Regions from separate parts of the Peribacillus sp. S4 genome, predicted to be linked through region 2. Evidence: a T-box and tRNA genes for the amino acid it is inferred to sense, from the RefSeq annotation. Region 2 holds a T-box; the other holds one or more tRNA genes.
The links. A T-box is a leader RNA that pairs with one kind of tRNA and senses whether it is charged. The one in region 2 lies ahead of glyQ (glycine--tRNA ligase subunit alpha), so its partner is inferred to be a tRNA-Gly.
Positions count from the first base shown of each region.

Region 1: it encodes a tRNA-Gly, which carries the amino acid that the T-box ahead of glyQ (glycine--tRNA ligase subunit alpha) is inferred to sense. The anticodon was not compared.

Region 1 is NZ_CP175708.1:922,071-930,162, forward strand. Features, by position in the region: gene mgtE (magnesium transporter) at 1-794, shown strand, start outside; gene ACJ9PY_RS04435 (NADP-dependent oxidoreductase) at 1,107-2,135, shown strand; gene ACJ9PY_RS04440 (YbjN domain-containing protein) at 2,573-2,986, shown strand; tRNA gene ACJ9PY_RS04445 (tRNA-Gly) at 3,177-3,250, shown strand; gene ACJ9PY_RS04450 (hypothetical protein) at 3,525-3,734, shown strand; gene ACJ9PY_RS04455 (hypothetical protein) at 3,963-4,124, shown strand; gene ACJ9PY_RS04460 (hypothetical protein) at 4,178-4,378, shown strand; gene ACJ9PY_RS04465 (hypothetical protein) at 4,607-4,807, shown strand; gene ACJ9PY_RS04470 (phenylalanine--tRNA ligase beta subunit-related protein) at 5,065-5,733, opposite strand; gene queG (tRNA epoxyqueuosine(34) reductase QueG) at 5,839-6,978, shown strand; gene ACJ9PY_RS04480 (amidase domain-containing protein) at 7,402-8,092, shown strand, end outside.
Region 2 is NZ_CP175708.1:3,729,491-3,737,582, reverse strand. Features, by position in the region: gene ACJ9PY_RS17760 (cytidine deaminase) at 1-289, shown strand, start outside; gene era (GTPase Era) at 282-1,211, shown strand; gene ACJ9PY_RS17750 (YqzL family protein) at 1,311-1,454, shown strand; gene recO (DNA repair protein RecO) at 1,488-2,240, shown strand; T-box leader at 2,299-2,475, shown strand; gene glyQ (glycine--tRNA ligase subunit alpha) at 2,571-3,467, shown strand; gene glyS (glycine--tRNA ligase subunit beta) at 3,454-5,523, shown strand; gene ACJ9PY_RS17730 (helix-turn-helix transcriptional regulator) at 5,685-6,323, shown strand; gene ACJ9PY_RS17725 (pyruvate, water dikinase regulatory protein) at 6,352-7,161, shown strand; gene ACJ9PY_RS17720 (YaiI/YqxD family protein) at 7,673-8,092, shown strand, end outside.

The DNA of each region.
Region 1 (8,092 bases), 2.8 Mb from region 2:
GGGATTTAATAATAAATAATGAATCTGAAAAAATTCAAGATATTATGTACAGCCGGGTTATCTCCGTTTCTGCAGATGAAGACCAAGAAGAGGTGGCTCGTGTTATCGAGCGGTATGATTTTTTAGCAATTCCAGTAGTTGAAAAAAATAATGAGTTATTAGGAATTGTAACCGTCGATGATATTATTGATGTTGTCATTAAGGAAGCGAATGAAGATATTGAAAAATTATCGGCATCCGGTAAAGCTATAGACTTTGACACGAAGGCGCATGTGGCCGCATATCGTCGGCTGCCCTGGCTTATTTTACTTTTATTCATCGGATTAGTGTCCGGAACCATTATAAGCGGTTTTGAAGAAACCTTGTCCAAAGTTGTTGCACTTGCCTTCTTTATGCCGATGATCGCAGGGATGACTGGAAATACAGGCACTCAATCTTTAGCTGTTGTTGTAAGAGGCCTAATCACTAGCGATACGGATAAAGGAGCCGTGACCAGGCTCATTATACGGGAACTGAAAGTTGGCTTGATAATAGGCATCACCTGCGGAATATTAATTTCCATCATAGCTTATGTTTGGCAGGGAAATCCCGTTTTGGGATTAGTGGTTGGAAGTTCATTGGTGATGACCCTGATTATCGGGACTTTAGCTGGGACCATTATTCCTTTGATATTATATAAATTCAACATCGATCCCGCAGTTGCGTCTGGTCCGCTAATTACAACACTGAATGATATACTCTCGTTACTAATTTACTTTGGAATTGCAACGATGTTCATTTCAAAATTGATGTAGACTATCCATGAAATAGTTCATAAGAAGAAGGGGCAGTAGCCCTGTAACGGAAAATAAAAAAAGAGTATTTCAAGCTGCGGCCTTTTCCCGGTATCCAATCGGGGAAAGGCCGTTAAATTTTTCTGGTGAGCGAAACGTTTATTAAAATGAAAAACATGGGACATAATAGGCTGTAGCAAGTTTGAGGTTTTCAGGAAAGGATACATAAATAGTGTTATGGAAGCAATAGCCAATCATATTCTTTGACCTATGAACTTCATCAGTGATACGCTTCTTTTCGAAATTACGTATTCAAACCAAGGAGGAACAATGATGACACAAACCAAACAACAAATAATCACCCTGGCAAATCGCCCGAAAGGTATGCCTTCGAAAGGGGATTTTAACTTTGTTGAGAGTGAAGTTCCCACACCGAAGGATAATGAGATTTTAGTGCGTACACTATATTTATCTGTCGATCCATACATGCGTGGCAGAATGCAAGATACCAAATCATATATAGCTCCATTTGAATTGAATAAGGTCATCACGGGGGGCGTTGTTGCTGAAGTTGTTGAGTCGAAATCAAATTCCTTCAAACAAGGGGACGTCGTTGTTGGGAATATCGACTGGGCAGAATACACAGTTGTCACTGAAAAGGAAATCCGTGTGATTGATCCCAAGGTGGCTCCGGTCACAACTCATTTGGGGATTCTTGGAATGACCGGTTTAACTGCTTATTTTGGTTTGCTTGATATTGGTAAACCTCAAGAAGGTGAAACGGTAGTCGTTTCAGGAGCAGCTGGAGCAGTTGGTTCAGTAGTCGGACAAATTGCTAAGATTAAAGGTGCGAAGGTTGTTGGCATCGCTGGTTCGGATGAAAAACTTGAGTACTTAACAAAAGAGCTCGGGTTTGATGGAGCCGTAAATTATAAAAGTGATAGTTTTGCGACAGATTTAGCCAATGCTGTTCCTGATGGAGTCGATGTTTATTTCGATAATGTGGGCGGCGAGGTGTCCGATGCTGTTTTTACACTTTTGAATGCGAATGCCCGAATTCCATTATGCGGGGCGATTTCCTCATATAACGCGGAAGGAAAAGATCTAGGACCGCGTCTGCAATCGGCAATGATCAAAACCAGTGCACTAATGAAAGGTTTCACAGTTGGAAATTATGCTGCTAGATTCCAGGAGGGTGCTACGGAATTAGGTAAGTGGCTTCAAGAAGGAAAGCTGAAGTATGAAGAAACGATTATTGAAGGGTTCGAAAACACACCGGATGCATTTTTAGGTCTGTTTAAAGGAACGAACCTCGGAAAACAGCTTGTAAAAGTTGCGGAACCCGAATTCGCTCAACTATAAGTTTTATGGAAATATAGCTGAGGAAGGTTCTTCGTTGTGATTTTTAAGGAGCAATAACAAAATCGGCCTTTTTTCGATATTCAATCGGGAAAAGGCCGATTTCCTTTCTAGTAAAATATATTAGTGGTATCTCTTAAACCATTTGAAGGATAAGCCATGACGATAGCGGCAGATAAAGGTCGACCACTTACGAATAAAGAGTTCCTGAAATGGAAGGATACTCAAAAATCCGCCAGGTAATTTTGGACCTGCAAGTAGCGCTTCAGTTTTGCGGAGAAGCAACTGGATAACCAATCCAGGAAGGGAGTTCATATATGACTCCCTTCCTTTTAAGGTCGCCCCTGTTAAAAGGAGGAAATTGGCAGGATAATAGAAAAGTCTGTAAAAATGCTTGTTTTCATTATAAAATGGACTTATAAACAGAAAGGTGATGAACCATGTCAAACGTTGCTAAATTTCGTGATTTTTTAACTAGTGAGAAAATCTATATGAATGAGTTGAATGAAGATGGCACCACCTTTTTTAGAGCCGAGCAAAAGTTAAAGGACGGGTGGAAGGTCCTTTTAGTATTTGCTTTCAATCAAGATGAAAATGTGGCGGACTTATTTTGCTTTAATGTCGCCGAGTTGAAGAACCCTGAAAAGAAACAGGATGTACATACACTGTTGAATGAATTTAATGCTAATTTCAGGTATTCCAAACTGTATGAAGAAAATGGGACCATTTCGATTCGTTATTCATACTCCATTGAGGGGGATATCGTACCGGATCTGGCGTTCAGGAAGTTAATCATGCTGCTTGAAACGGCACAGCAGGTTTATCCGCGTTTAATGGAAGTCATTTGGTCTTAAATCATCATATAGGATGAAAAAAGTTCTCTGAATCAGAGGACTTTTTAACATACTTACTAGAGTGAATGAATATATTAACGTTACAATACGCTAATTATTAATTTTTTTTAAAAACCTATTGCATTTTTTCACATTAAACTATATAATTAATTTTGTTGATTGGTAATTCGACAAACTTCTACAAGAATATGCGGGTGTAGTTTAGTGGTAAAACCTCAGCCTTCCAAGCTGATGATGAGGGTTCGATTCCCTTCACCCGCTCCAATACATACTCATAACGTAGGGTTTCGTTACCTGGAGAACGAAGCTTTGCGTTTTAATATTATTACAAGAATTCTACTGTTTACAGTGGGATTTTTTTATTGTCCAAATTCCCTGCATTTATCGAAGCGGTAATACAGTAGTCATACCCGAAAAATTTTTGATTCATCCTTCATCCGGGAGTGCGGGGATTTCGATGCAGCACAAACTTAGTCAATATGATTAACTACGTTAGTAGAATCAGTTTGAATAAGTTTGTGCTTTTTTGTTAAAGGGGATGAGAAAGGCGTACCAGGCTTATGTAGCATCGATGATTATCAATCGAAAGGCAGAAAGTAACCATTGCAAATCGGCTGCCGGGACCCCGGAGACGTTTGCTTTGATGAGGCTTGGCAGACAGTCGGTGGAAAGGGAGCGGATTTCTGGAATCGACTGGAATGAAATATTAAGAAAAAACCGTAGGCTGGACATCCCGAACCAAGTTTAAGACGATGTGATCCTTGAGTTTTTTTACATTAATCCTTAAAAGATGGAAGAAATATGCGACACTCCTGCCGAGTAACTGGCTAGCCGAGATCCCGGAGACGTTTACGTCGAGGAGGCTTGGCAGACAGTCGGCGGAAAGGGAGCGGATTTCTGGAATCGACTGGAATGTAATTTAAGAAAAAACCGTAGGCTGGATTCATCCCGAACCAAGTTTAAGACGAGGTGATCCTTGAGTTTTTTTACATTAATCCTTAAAGGATGGAAGAAATATGCGACACTCCTGCCGAGTAACTGCCTAGTCGAGACCCCGGAGACGTTTACGTCGAGGAGGCTTGGCAGACAGTCGGCGGAAAGGGAGCGGATTTCTGGAATCGACTGGAATGTAATTTAAGAAAAAACCGTAGGCTGGATTCATCCCGAACCAAGTTTAAGACGAGGTGATCCTTGAGTTTTTTTACATTAATCCTTAAAGGATGGAAGAAATATGTGACACTCCTGCCGAGTAACTGGCTAGCCGAGACCCAGGAGACGTTTACGTCGAGGAGGCTTGGCAGACAGTCGGCGGAAAGGGAGCTGATTTCTGGAATCGACTGGAATGAAATATTAAGAAAAAACCGTAGGCTGGACATCCCGAACCAAGTTTAAGACGAGGTGATCCTTGAGGTTTTTTACATTAATCCTTAAAGGATGGAAGAAATATGCGACACTCCTGCCGAGTAACTGGCTAGTCGAGACCCCGGAGACGTTTACGTCGAGGAGGCTTGGCAGACAGTCGGCGGAAAGGGAGCAGATTTCTGGAATCGACTGGAATGTAATTTAAGAAAAAACCGTAGGCTGGATTCATCCCGAACCAAGTTTAAGACGAGGTGATCCTTGAGTTTTTTTACATTAATCCTTAAAGGATGGAAGAAATATGTGACACTCCTGCCGAGTAACTGGCTAGCCGAGACCCAGGAGACGTTTACGTCGAGGAGGCTTGGCAGACAGTCGGCGGAAAGGGAGCTGATTTCTGGAATCGACTGGAATGAAATATTAAGAAAAAACCGTAGGCTGGACATCCCGAACCAAGTTTAAGACGAGGTGATCCTTGAGGTTTTTTACATTAATCCTTAAAGGATGGAAGAAATATGCGACACTCCTGCCGAGTAACTGGCTAGTCGAGACCCCGGAGACGTTTACGTCGAGGAGGCTTGGCAGACAGTCGGCGGAAAGGGAGCAGATTTCTGGAATCGACTGAAAAGAAATTTTTAAGAACCTTTTTCACTGGTTTTATTAAGTGGAACAATAATGAAAAAACCCCTTCCGATTGTGGAAAGGGTTTATTTCCGTAATTATCCTTCCATAATCGAGTAAGTCCCTTCACCACCGTGGATTTCAAGGAACATATCCATCAAGGATTTCGTTAGCTGATTTGCTTCCGTGGTTGAAGTATTGGGTTGTAAATAAATGATTTGGATGGCTTTTTTCGTTTCCTCAGTGACTTTCGTGCGTTCTGAATCAACGTAGGGACTTCCGAATGCGCCAGCATGATCGGCTGAGGTAATCATATTTTCCATGGAATTGAAGCGGCCGTTCAAACCGTCATACCCATCTGCCCCCTCGCCAATCTTGATCGAGATGTCTCCCATTAATTTTTCAGCATCATAAATGCCGATCGGAACTTCATATAACAATGAGAAGAAGTTATTCAAATCGATGGCCGAATGGATGGGCGTCAAGTAATTCTGTTTTTTCACGCGGCGGTATAGGGCTTCCACGGAGGGACGATACCGTGATGGGTTTGTTCCTGTAGCCTTGAAAATTTCCCGCCACACTTTAATGCCGGAAAAGTCGGTCAATTCCTTTTCTTCAAGGTCGAAGAAAAGAGCTTCCTGAAATAGTTGAAGTCTTCCTTTCACCATTTGCGGGGAGGGACCGACTTCGATGTTTTCATATGTAATGACCCCGACTTTAAATTCAGGGATTTTACTGCTAAGATTAGCTGATACGGTAATTTCCAACCGTTTCACCTCCAAAAATGATTGCAATTAGTTTATCATAGATAGCAATGGTTTGAAATGGATTCAAGCTTCAATGGGAATACTGAATGAACGTAGGTGATTAATATGGATATGAACTCATTCAAGCAAGAAGTGATTTTATATAGTAAGGAAATCGGCATCGATAAAATCGGCTTTACTTCGGCTACGGCTTTCACCGAACTGAAAGGTCGGCTGATACGTCAACAGGAACTGGATTACCAGTCAGGGTTTGAAGAAGCCGATATAGAAAAAAGGGTAAGGCCTGAATTGATATTCGATAAACCGCAATCCATCATTTCGATTGCGCTTGCTTATCCTTCGAAATTGAAGGATGCTCCGCAAAGTACAAAAAGTGAACGCCGCGGGATCTTTTGCCGGGCGTCTTGGGGAACGGATTATCATACCGTTCTTCGTAATAAATTGCAGTTACTTGAGAATTTCATTAAAGATAAAGTGCCCGGGGCAATGATGAAGTCCATGGTTGATACGGGTGAGTTATCAGATAGGGCAGTGGCTGAGCGTGCAGGTATTGGCTGGAGTGCAAAAAACAGTATGATCATCACACCGGAGTTCGGGTCTTATGTATACTTGGGAGATATGATCACCAACCTGCCATTTGAACCGGATCAACCGATGGAAGATCAATGCGGGACATGCAATAAATGTGTCGATGTTTGCCCGACTGGAGCGCTCGTTCAGGGCGGGCAGCTAAATTCCAAGCGTTGCATTGCGTTCTTGACACAGACAAAAGGTTTCCTTCCGGATGAGTTCAGGACGAAAATAGGCAATCGTTTGTATGGATGTGATACATGCCAGACCGTTTGTCCGAAAAACAAAGGAATGGATTTTCATTTTCATGAAGAAATGGAACCCGATCCCGAGCTGGCGAAACCGCTGTTAAAACCCCTGCTTACAATTTCAAATCGGGACTTCAAAGAGACATACGGCCATGTATCTGGCTCTTGGCGCGGTAAAAAACCAATCCAACGAAATGCCATTTTAGCATTGGCCCATTTCAAAGATGAAACGGCATTGCCTCTATTGATACAGGTCATGAAGAATGATCCGCGACCTGTCATCAGGGGGACGGCGGCCTGGGCAGTTGGGAAAATTGGCCGGGAGCAGGCTGTTTCCGCATTGGAAGAAGCACGAATGAAGGAAAAGGATGAAGAGGTATTGGCGGAAATTGAGAAAGGACTGCAGTTTACCTTGGAAACAAAATAATATTTAAAATGCAGCCGCCTCGTAAATATAACGGGGCGGCTTTTTTGCTTAGGCTCTTTTCGTAAAGATTGGTTGTTTTTAAAACGAAACTATTTAAGGTTGATTGGAGCGGAAGTGCGAGACTCCTGCGGGAGCAGCGGGACAGGTGAGACCCCACAGGCGTTTACGCCGAGGAGGCTCACCGCCCGCCCCGCGGAAAGCGAGCATCTGGAGGGGAAATCAACCACACCGCACTACTTGGTAAATAGCAACAAAGTATGTGAAAACAGCCTTTGCTTAAGATATTCCGGTTCCTTCAAGGAAAATCTTTATAAAAAGTTTCATTATGGTTAAGGATTGAAACTCCCACATTTATGAAGTTGTGTTTTTGTCCATGCCTCGTACATACACATTAGCATAGATGGTAAGAAGGAGGGCATGAACTTGAGGGAACAATTGCAACGCCTTTTACAAGAAAGAGTGGAGTTTTATACTACAGATGATCTGGAACGGGGTGAAAGGAAGTTACATTTGAAGAAGAAAATGTTGAGGAACCGCGCCGCCGAAATTGTTCGGGTGAATGCGGCAGGCAAGGTACATTCGAAGAGAAAGGAAGACAGGGATACAGTCCTTACTTATCATGTCCATCTGCAATATTTATTGAAACAGGAGGATTCATTTTATATAGAAGAAGAAATGGAAGAAAGGGAGGCACGGTTTCGAAATGGGTATATAGTGGATGAAAATGAGTTGATTCCCAGCTTTGAAACCGAAGAGGCACCGCCAAAATGTGATCCAGGCGCAGATCGTCTCGCATATAGGTATGATCGAATGAAGGCCGTTCAATATGCCGAGCGTTGGTGGAATGAATTCAATCCGGCTTATTATAAATTCACCGATGATTGTACGAATTACATTTCACAATGTTTACATGCAGGGGGAATACCGATGTGGGGGGCGCCAAATAAAAATAAGGGCTGGTGGATAAGGGGGAAAAGCTGGAGTTATACATGGACGACAGCTCATTCTTTATATCATCTGCTTAAAGCCGGGAATGCCATCAGGACAAAGCAGGTGGAGTCGGCCAAGGAATTGAATTTGGGCGATATCCTCTGCATAGATTTCGAAGGGGACG
Region 2 (8,092 bases):
CTATCATGGTTGTAATATAGAAAATGCTGCATACAGCATGTGTAATTGCGCCGAAAGGACAGCTTTATTCAGCGCTTATGCCCATGACGATAAAAAATTCACCAAACTTGCAGTCGTGGCGGATACCGATGGTCCCGTCGCTCCATGCGGGGCATGCAGGCAGGTTATTTCAGAACTGTGCGAAAAGGATATGCCGGTCGTTTTGACCAACTTACATGGGGATATAAAAGAACTAACAGTACAGGAATTGCTTCCAGGAGCTTTTTCACCGGAGGATTTAAATGGATAAACTATTTGACGATACACAAGTAAAAGGTTACAAATCAGGTTTCATTTCAATAATTGGACGACCTAATGTTGGAAAAAGTACATTTCTGAATCGGGTCATCGGCCAGAAAATCGCCATTATGAGTGATAAACCGCAAACTACAAGAAATAAGGTCCAGGGTGTACTTACGCAAAACGATTCACAAATGATTTTCATCGATACACCCGGCATTCATAAACCAAAGCATAAGCTTGGCGACTTCATGATGAAAGTGGCAACGAATACATTGAAGGAAGTCGATTTGATTCTCTTCATGATCAATGCGACTGAAGGATACGGACGCGGTGACGAGTTCATCATCGAAAAACTTCAATCCGTAAAAACGCCTGTTTTCCTGGTCGTAAACAAAATCGATGCGATGCATCCAGATGATTTACTTCCGATCATTGAAAAATATCAACAGCTTTACCCTTTTGCGGCAGTCGTTCCGATTTCTGCGCTTGAAGGAAATAATGTGGATACACTGCTTGAACAAATCAAAGAGCATCTGCCTGAAGGTCCCCAGTTCTACCCAGCTGACCAAGTGACCGACCACCCGGAACGTTTTATCATTTCCGAATTGGTCCGCGAGAAGGTACTGCACCTGACACGGGAAGAAATTCCACATTCAGTGGCTGTTGTCATCGATTCAATTAAAAAGATGGACAATAGCGACACCATCAATGTCATGGCGACTATCGTTGTCGAACGGGATTCACAAAAGGGCATTGTCATCGGAAAGCAAGGGAAAATGCTTAAAGAAGTCGGCAGCCGTGCCAGGGTGGATATCGAAAACCTATTGGGCTCTAAAGTTTTCTTGGAACTGTGGGTGAAGGTACAGAAGGATTGGCGTAACAAAGCAAGCCAGCTTCGCGATTACGGCTTCAATGAAAGCGAGTATTAATTAACAAAATTTACGCGTCATGAAAGTTAGGAAAACGGTCAAGCTAATCATATGGTCGGATATTCATATTGCTAGTTAAAAATGAAAGGTGGGCTTTATATGTTGGATTTTACCTGGGAATTATTCACTGAAACAGGTAATGTGGACACCTATTTGCTGTTTAAGGAGATAGAAGTCGAGAGACAGGAAAGACACTTGGGATTGAATGATGAGCTAGCAGAAATTGATTTTCCTGTTTCATAGGTTAGCCTTGGCGAGCATGGGTGGTGTCTTGGTATGCTCCAAAAATGTGAGGGCATTGTCATAAGGCGAACTGCATATGGAGAAAATAACAAAATCATTACTATATATACCCGTGAGCTAGGGAAAATTGGCGTCATGGCGAGAGGGGCCAGTAAACCTAACAGCAGGCTTTCTGCCGTCACACAGCTTTTTTGCTCCGGGTATTTTCTTGTAACCACATCAACCGGACTCGGCAGTCTTCAGCAAGGCGAAATGGTCGATTCACTCCGTTTCATAAGGGAGGATCTTTTTGCCACCGCTTATGCTTCATATATTGTTGAATTGCTTGATAAAAGCGTCGAGGATAAGAAACCGAATCCATATTTGTATGAATTGCTTTCGCAAACCTTGCATTACATAAACGAGGAATATGACGCGGAGGTTTTGACATTCATTTTTGAAATGAAGATGCTGCCCGTCAATGGGATTAACCCAGTGCTGAATCAGTGTGCCGTATGTGGTGAAACGGAAGGGGAATTCTCCTTCTCGCTTCGGGAAGCGGGCTTTATTTGTCACCGCTGTCTGGGGAAAGACCCTTATCATTTTAAAATTTCACCTGCAGCCGTCAAATTGCTTCGGATTTTTTATTATTTAGATTTATCGAGGCTCGGAAACATTTCCGTCAAGCCTGAAACGAAAAAAGAACTGCGGAAGATCATCGATGCATATTATGAGGAATATTCCGGTCTGCTTTTGAAATCAAAAAAGTTCCTGAAACAGATTGATACGATGAAAGATATGTTTTAGGTTCTGACCTATTGACATTCCATGCTAGTTTGTATAAAATTCTAATCATCAAAATAAGAAGATTGCGTTGATGGAAAAGAGTATCTGTCATTCTCCATAAAAAGCGAACCCGGGACGGTGGAAGCCGGGATATGGATTTACAGGGAAGGGCGTTTCCGGAGCATGTTGCTTTGAAAAGAGGCCGTTTTGTAAACGGCAATTAGGGTGGAACCGCGGGTAAACTCTCGTCCCTATGCATTTCGCATAGGGACGGGAGTTTTTTGTTTGCCAAAATGTAATGGGTATCCGACCTATAATCTAAAAGCCGTTTAAATAACCTGGAGGTGTACGATGAATATTCAAAATATGATTTTAACGTTACAAAAGCATTGGTCTGAGCAAGGCTGCATATTGATGAATGCTTATGATGTCGAGAAAGGGGCAGGTACGATGAGCCCATACACGTTCCTGAGAGCCATTGGACCGGAGCCTTGGAGCGTGGCTTACGTAGAGCCTTCCCGCCGTCCTGCTGACGGTCGTTATGGTGAGAACCCTAATCGACTGTATCAGCATCATCAGTTCCAAGTGATCATGAAGCCGTCGCCTGACAATATCCAAGAGTTGTATTTGGATTCATTACGTGCTTTAGGGATAAATCCGCTCGAGCATGATATTCGCTTTGTGGAGGACAATTGGGAAAATCCATCCCTAGGGTGTGCCGGACTCGGTTGGGAAGTGTGGCTTGATGGAATGGAAATCACGCAATTTACATATTTCCAACAAGTGGGCGGCCTTGAGTGTAAACCGGTTTCCGTGGAAATTACATACGGGATCGAACGTCTCGCCTCTTACATTCAAGATAAGGAAAACGTATTTGACCTGGAATGGACAAATGGATTCACTGTTCGCGATATATTTGGTCAGCCGGAATACGAACATTCGAAATATACGTTCGAAACCTCCGACCTTGACATGCTGTTTCAGCTTTTCACGATGTATGAAAAGGAAGCGCATCGACAAATGGAAGAAGGACTTGTACATCCTGCATATGATTATGTTTTGAAATGTTCCCATACATTTAACCTTTTGGATGCCAAAGGTGCCATCTCGGTGACGGAAAGAACGGGTTATATTGCCCGGTGCCGTAACTTAGCGCGTAAGGTTGCAAAAACCTTCTATGAAGAGCGGGAAAAATTAGGCTTCCCGATCCTGAAAGTGAAAGGGGAGAATACAAATGAGCAAGCGTGATTTGTTATTGGAGATTGGATTGGAAGAGCTGCCTGCCCGTTTTGTGACAGCATCAATGAAACAGTTGTCAGATAAAGTACAGCGATGGCTTACGGAAAAAGCGATAGAATTCGGGTCGGTTGAAGCTTTTTCCACACCAAGACGTTTGGCCGTATTGGTGAAGGACGTGGAAGAATCCCAAAAGGATATCGAAGAAGAGGCAAAAGGTCCGGCCAAAAAAATCGCGTTGGACAGCGAAGGCAACTGGTCTAAAGCAGCATTGGGATTCGTCAGGGGTCAAGGCATGACTTCAGAGGACATATATTTTAAAGAACTCAAGGGTGTTGAATATGTCCATGTGAATAAATTCATAAAAGGACAGCAGACCGTTCAGCTTTTATCTGAGCTTGCTGAAATCATCAGCGGCATGACGTTCCCGAAAAATATGCGCTGGGCCAATCAGGAGCTCCGCTTCGTCCGTCCGATTAAATGGCTGATTGCCTTATTTGGCAATGAAATAGTGCCATTCAGCATTGCTGATGTGGAAACGGGCCGTGAAACAAAAGGACATCGTTTCTTAGGCAATAGCGCCATCATCGAGCAGCCGGAACGGTACGAAGATACGCTGACAGAACAATTTGTAATGGCAGATCCAGATAAACGCCGGCAAGTTATATTGGATCAGATTAAAGAGCTTGAGCAGGAGAAAGGCTGGATCATCCCTGTCGATGAAGATCTGCTTGAAGAGGTAAATAATTTGGTAGAGTATCCAACGGTGTTATTTGGACATTTTGAAGAAGAATTCCTTGAGCTTCCTGCTGAGGTACTTATCACATCAATGAAGGAACACCAACGTTATTTCCCTGTTAAAGATCAAGAAGGGAACCTGCTTGCTTACTTTGTAACCGTGCGCAACGGCGATGACCGCCATTTGGATAAGGTTTCTAAAGGTAATGAAAAAGTATTGCGTGCCCGCTTATCGGATGCAGCATTTTTCTATAAAGAAGATCAGAAAAAAGAGATTTCGGATGCTTTGAAAAAGCTTGACAGCATCGTTTATCATGAAGAAATCGGTACATTGGCCGAGAAAACTGCCCGGGTAACTGAAGTGACCGGTGCTCTTGCGGATGCTTTGAATTTAAAGGCGGAAAAAGAAATGGCGCTTCGTACAGCGGCAATTGCCAAGTTCGATTTGGTAAGTAATATGGTTTATGAATTCCCTGAATTGCAAGGGTATATGGGTGAAAAATATGCTCTCTTAAAAGGGGAGGCCAAAGAAGTGGCCGCGGCTATCAATGAACATTATATGCCAAGGCATGCGGATGATGCTGTACCGCCTTCAGTCATTGGCGCGGTTGTGAGTTTGGCTGAAAAAATTGATACATTGTCTTCGTTCTTCGCTATTGGCGTCATCCCGACAGGTTCCCAGGATCCTTACGCATTAAGAAGGCAGGCGAGCGGTGTCGTCCAAATTCTAGCTGAGAAGAAATGGAATATTTCATTAGAGGAGCTTATTGTTTTAGGTCTTAAAGGACCGGAATCAAAAGGTATCTTAAAACGTGATCTTGAAGAAGTTAAAGCGGATATGTTCACATTCTTTAAAGCACGTGTCAAACACATGCTTCAAGAACAGCAAATCCGTTACGATTTGATTGACGCAGTTTTGTTCAATGAGATCGGTTATATCCACTCAATCGTGGAACGTGCACATGTATTGGATGCGAAAAAAGAAGAAGCAGGCTTTAAGGAAAGCCTGGAAGCTTTAAGCCGGGTCATGAACATTGCCGTAAAATGTGACAATCAGGTGACAGTCGACCCTGCTGCCTTTGAAAATGATCAAGAAAATGCGTTATATGTAAAATATCAAAAAGTGGCAATGCGTTATATGGAATCTAAAGATGAGAATGAGCGGTTTGAAGAGCTTGTTTCGCTTCAATCGGAAATAGAGTCATATTTCGAGAATACAATGGTCATGGCAGAGGATGAAGCAATCCGCAACAACCGTTTATCCTTAATGAAGGAAATCAGTGATTTGGTTGCAGGTTTTGCTGCCATGAATAAAATCATCCTTACATGATCGAAAGGATGTATGGAATCGGAAACCCTTTGAATATGGGTTTCCGATTTCTTAAAAAGATAAATGATCAATAAATAGGACAAAAATGCCCTAATTAAATTATTTAGTATATAATTATTAAATGAATAACTTTTGTTACTTTACTCTGCGAAAGCAGTGGGGTGGTGATTATAATCCAATTGAATAAGCGTCAGGAACAAATTTTACAAATTGTAAAAGAAAACGGACCGATTACTGGAGAACATATTGCGGATAGATTGAACCTTACCAGGGCGACACTTCGCCCGGATTTAGCGATTTTAACGATGGCAGGTTTTCTTGATGCCCGGCCCAGAGTGGGGTATTTTTATACAGGCAGGTCAGGGACACAGCTTTTGACAGATAGCCTTAACCATCTTTATGTACGGGACTACCAATCGATACCTGTCGTCGTTGACGAGGGCATTTCCGTATACGATGCAATCGTCATGATGTTTTTAGAAGATGTCGGAACAATGTTCGTCGTCGATAAGCATGCATTGCTTGTTGGTGTCTTATCAAGGAAAGACTTATTGCGTGCGAGTATTGGGAAACAAGAGCTTAACTCCATTCCAGTCAATATCATCATGACTAGGATGCCCAATATTACAATGTGTTCAAAAGAAGACCTTTTGATTGATGTTGCAAAAAAACTGATTGATAAACAAATCGACTCATTACCGGTCGTCAAAGACACAGAAAAGGGCTATGAAGTAATTGGAAGGATTACAAAAACCAATATTACGAAAGCATTCGTAGCTTTGGCTGATGAAGGCTATTAGGGGGCTTGCAAAAGGAATGACGGAGAATATGAACGGTTCTATTATATATGTTGTATCGGATTCAGTAGGGGAAACAGCGGAATTGGTCACAAAAGCCGCTGCAAGCCAGTTCTCGGGATCTGCTTTTTCCATAAAGAGAATTCCGTATATTGAAGATGAACAAAACGTGGATGAAGTGATATCACTGGCTAAGTTGGATGGGGCGATCATTGCTTATACTCTGGTGAAGCCAGCAATTAGAGCGTATATGAAAGCACAGGTCGAGAAAGAAAACCTGGCTGCTTATGACATTTTAGGGCCGCTCATGGACATCCTTCAGGAAAGGGCCCCAAAAGGGCCGCTTAATGAACCTGGTCTGGTAAGAAAGCTGGATGATGACTATTTCAAGCGTGTGGAAGCCATTGAATTTGCTGTAAAATATGATGATGGACGTGACCCTCGCGGCATTTTACGTGCAGATATCGTCCTTGTGGGTGTTTCACGCACTTCCAAAACGCCATTATCACAATATTTAGCCCACAAACGCTATAAAGTGGCGAACGTACCTTTAGTGCCTGAAGTGGAACCGCCAGAAGAGCTGTTCCTGGTACCTCCTGAAAAATGCATTGGTTTAAAGATCAGCCCGGAAAAGCTGAACCATATTCGAAAAGAACGATTAAAGTCACTTGGGCTCAATGATCATGCCATTTACGCAAATGTGGAGCGCATAAAAGAAGAATTGACATACTTTGATAAAATCATATCAAGGCTGAATTGTCCTATCATTGATGTAACCAATAAAGCTGTTGAAGAAACAGCCAATTTAATCATCAATATCCTTCAAAACAAAAACCGTTGATCCTTAAATTAAGGCAAATCAAAATGTGAGCTAGACACTCTATGTGTCAGCTCACATTTTAATGCCAAGGTCAAATAAGGGATTAATAAGAATAAATTCAAAATAATTACATAAAATTCCTCTTAGTTTCCTCGTGCAAATCCATTGATTTGCATGAAAACACATTCGGGATTTAAATGTTGGCATCTTCTAATCAAATAGACTATAATAAAAAATTGTGAGAAAAAAGTAATCTTAAGGTTTAGACTTAATTAATAAGGAATAAACTAAAGGTTAATGAGATGTCAAGGTTTTTATCATAAAAATAATTCGACATGTTCCGTATAATTCAGGAAGGGCTGGTCTTTTTCAAGGCAAATGAGGTGCTTTCACTTGCATAAACAGGTATTCTTTGAAGGATAATGTTTGCTCTTTTAGAGGGAACGCTTTGAATCATGCTGGAAATTCACCATATCTTCATAAAGTTTAGGGGAGAAAAAGGATTATGCAGAAAGATGTAGAATTAGAAGGTATGAATAATAAACCTACGATACACGTCGATGCCGATGCATGCCCGGTGAAAGACGAAATCCTTCATTGTGCAAGTTTGCACGAAATTGAAGTCTGTTTTGTTGCATCATATAAAAATATGATGAATAACCCTGAAGGTAAATGGGTATATGTCGATGCAGACAAAGAAGCGGCAGATCTTTATATAATAAACTCAGTAAAAAAGGGTGATATTGTCGTTACTGCAGATATTGGTTTGGCTGGGACACTGCTTCCTAAAAACGTTTATGTCCTTTCGCCAAGGGGAAAAGAATACACGGAAGAGAATATTTTCATGCTTTTGGATATGCGTTATCAGTCGGCGAAACTCCGCAGGCAGGGTAAGCATACGAAAGGGCCGAAAGCATTCACAAAGGAAGATCGTGCATGTTTTACAAATAAA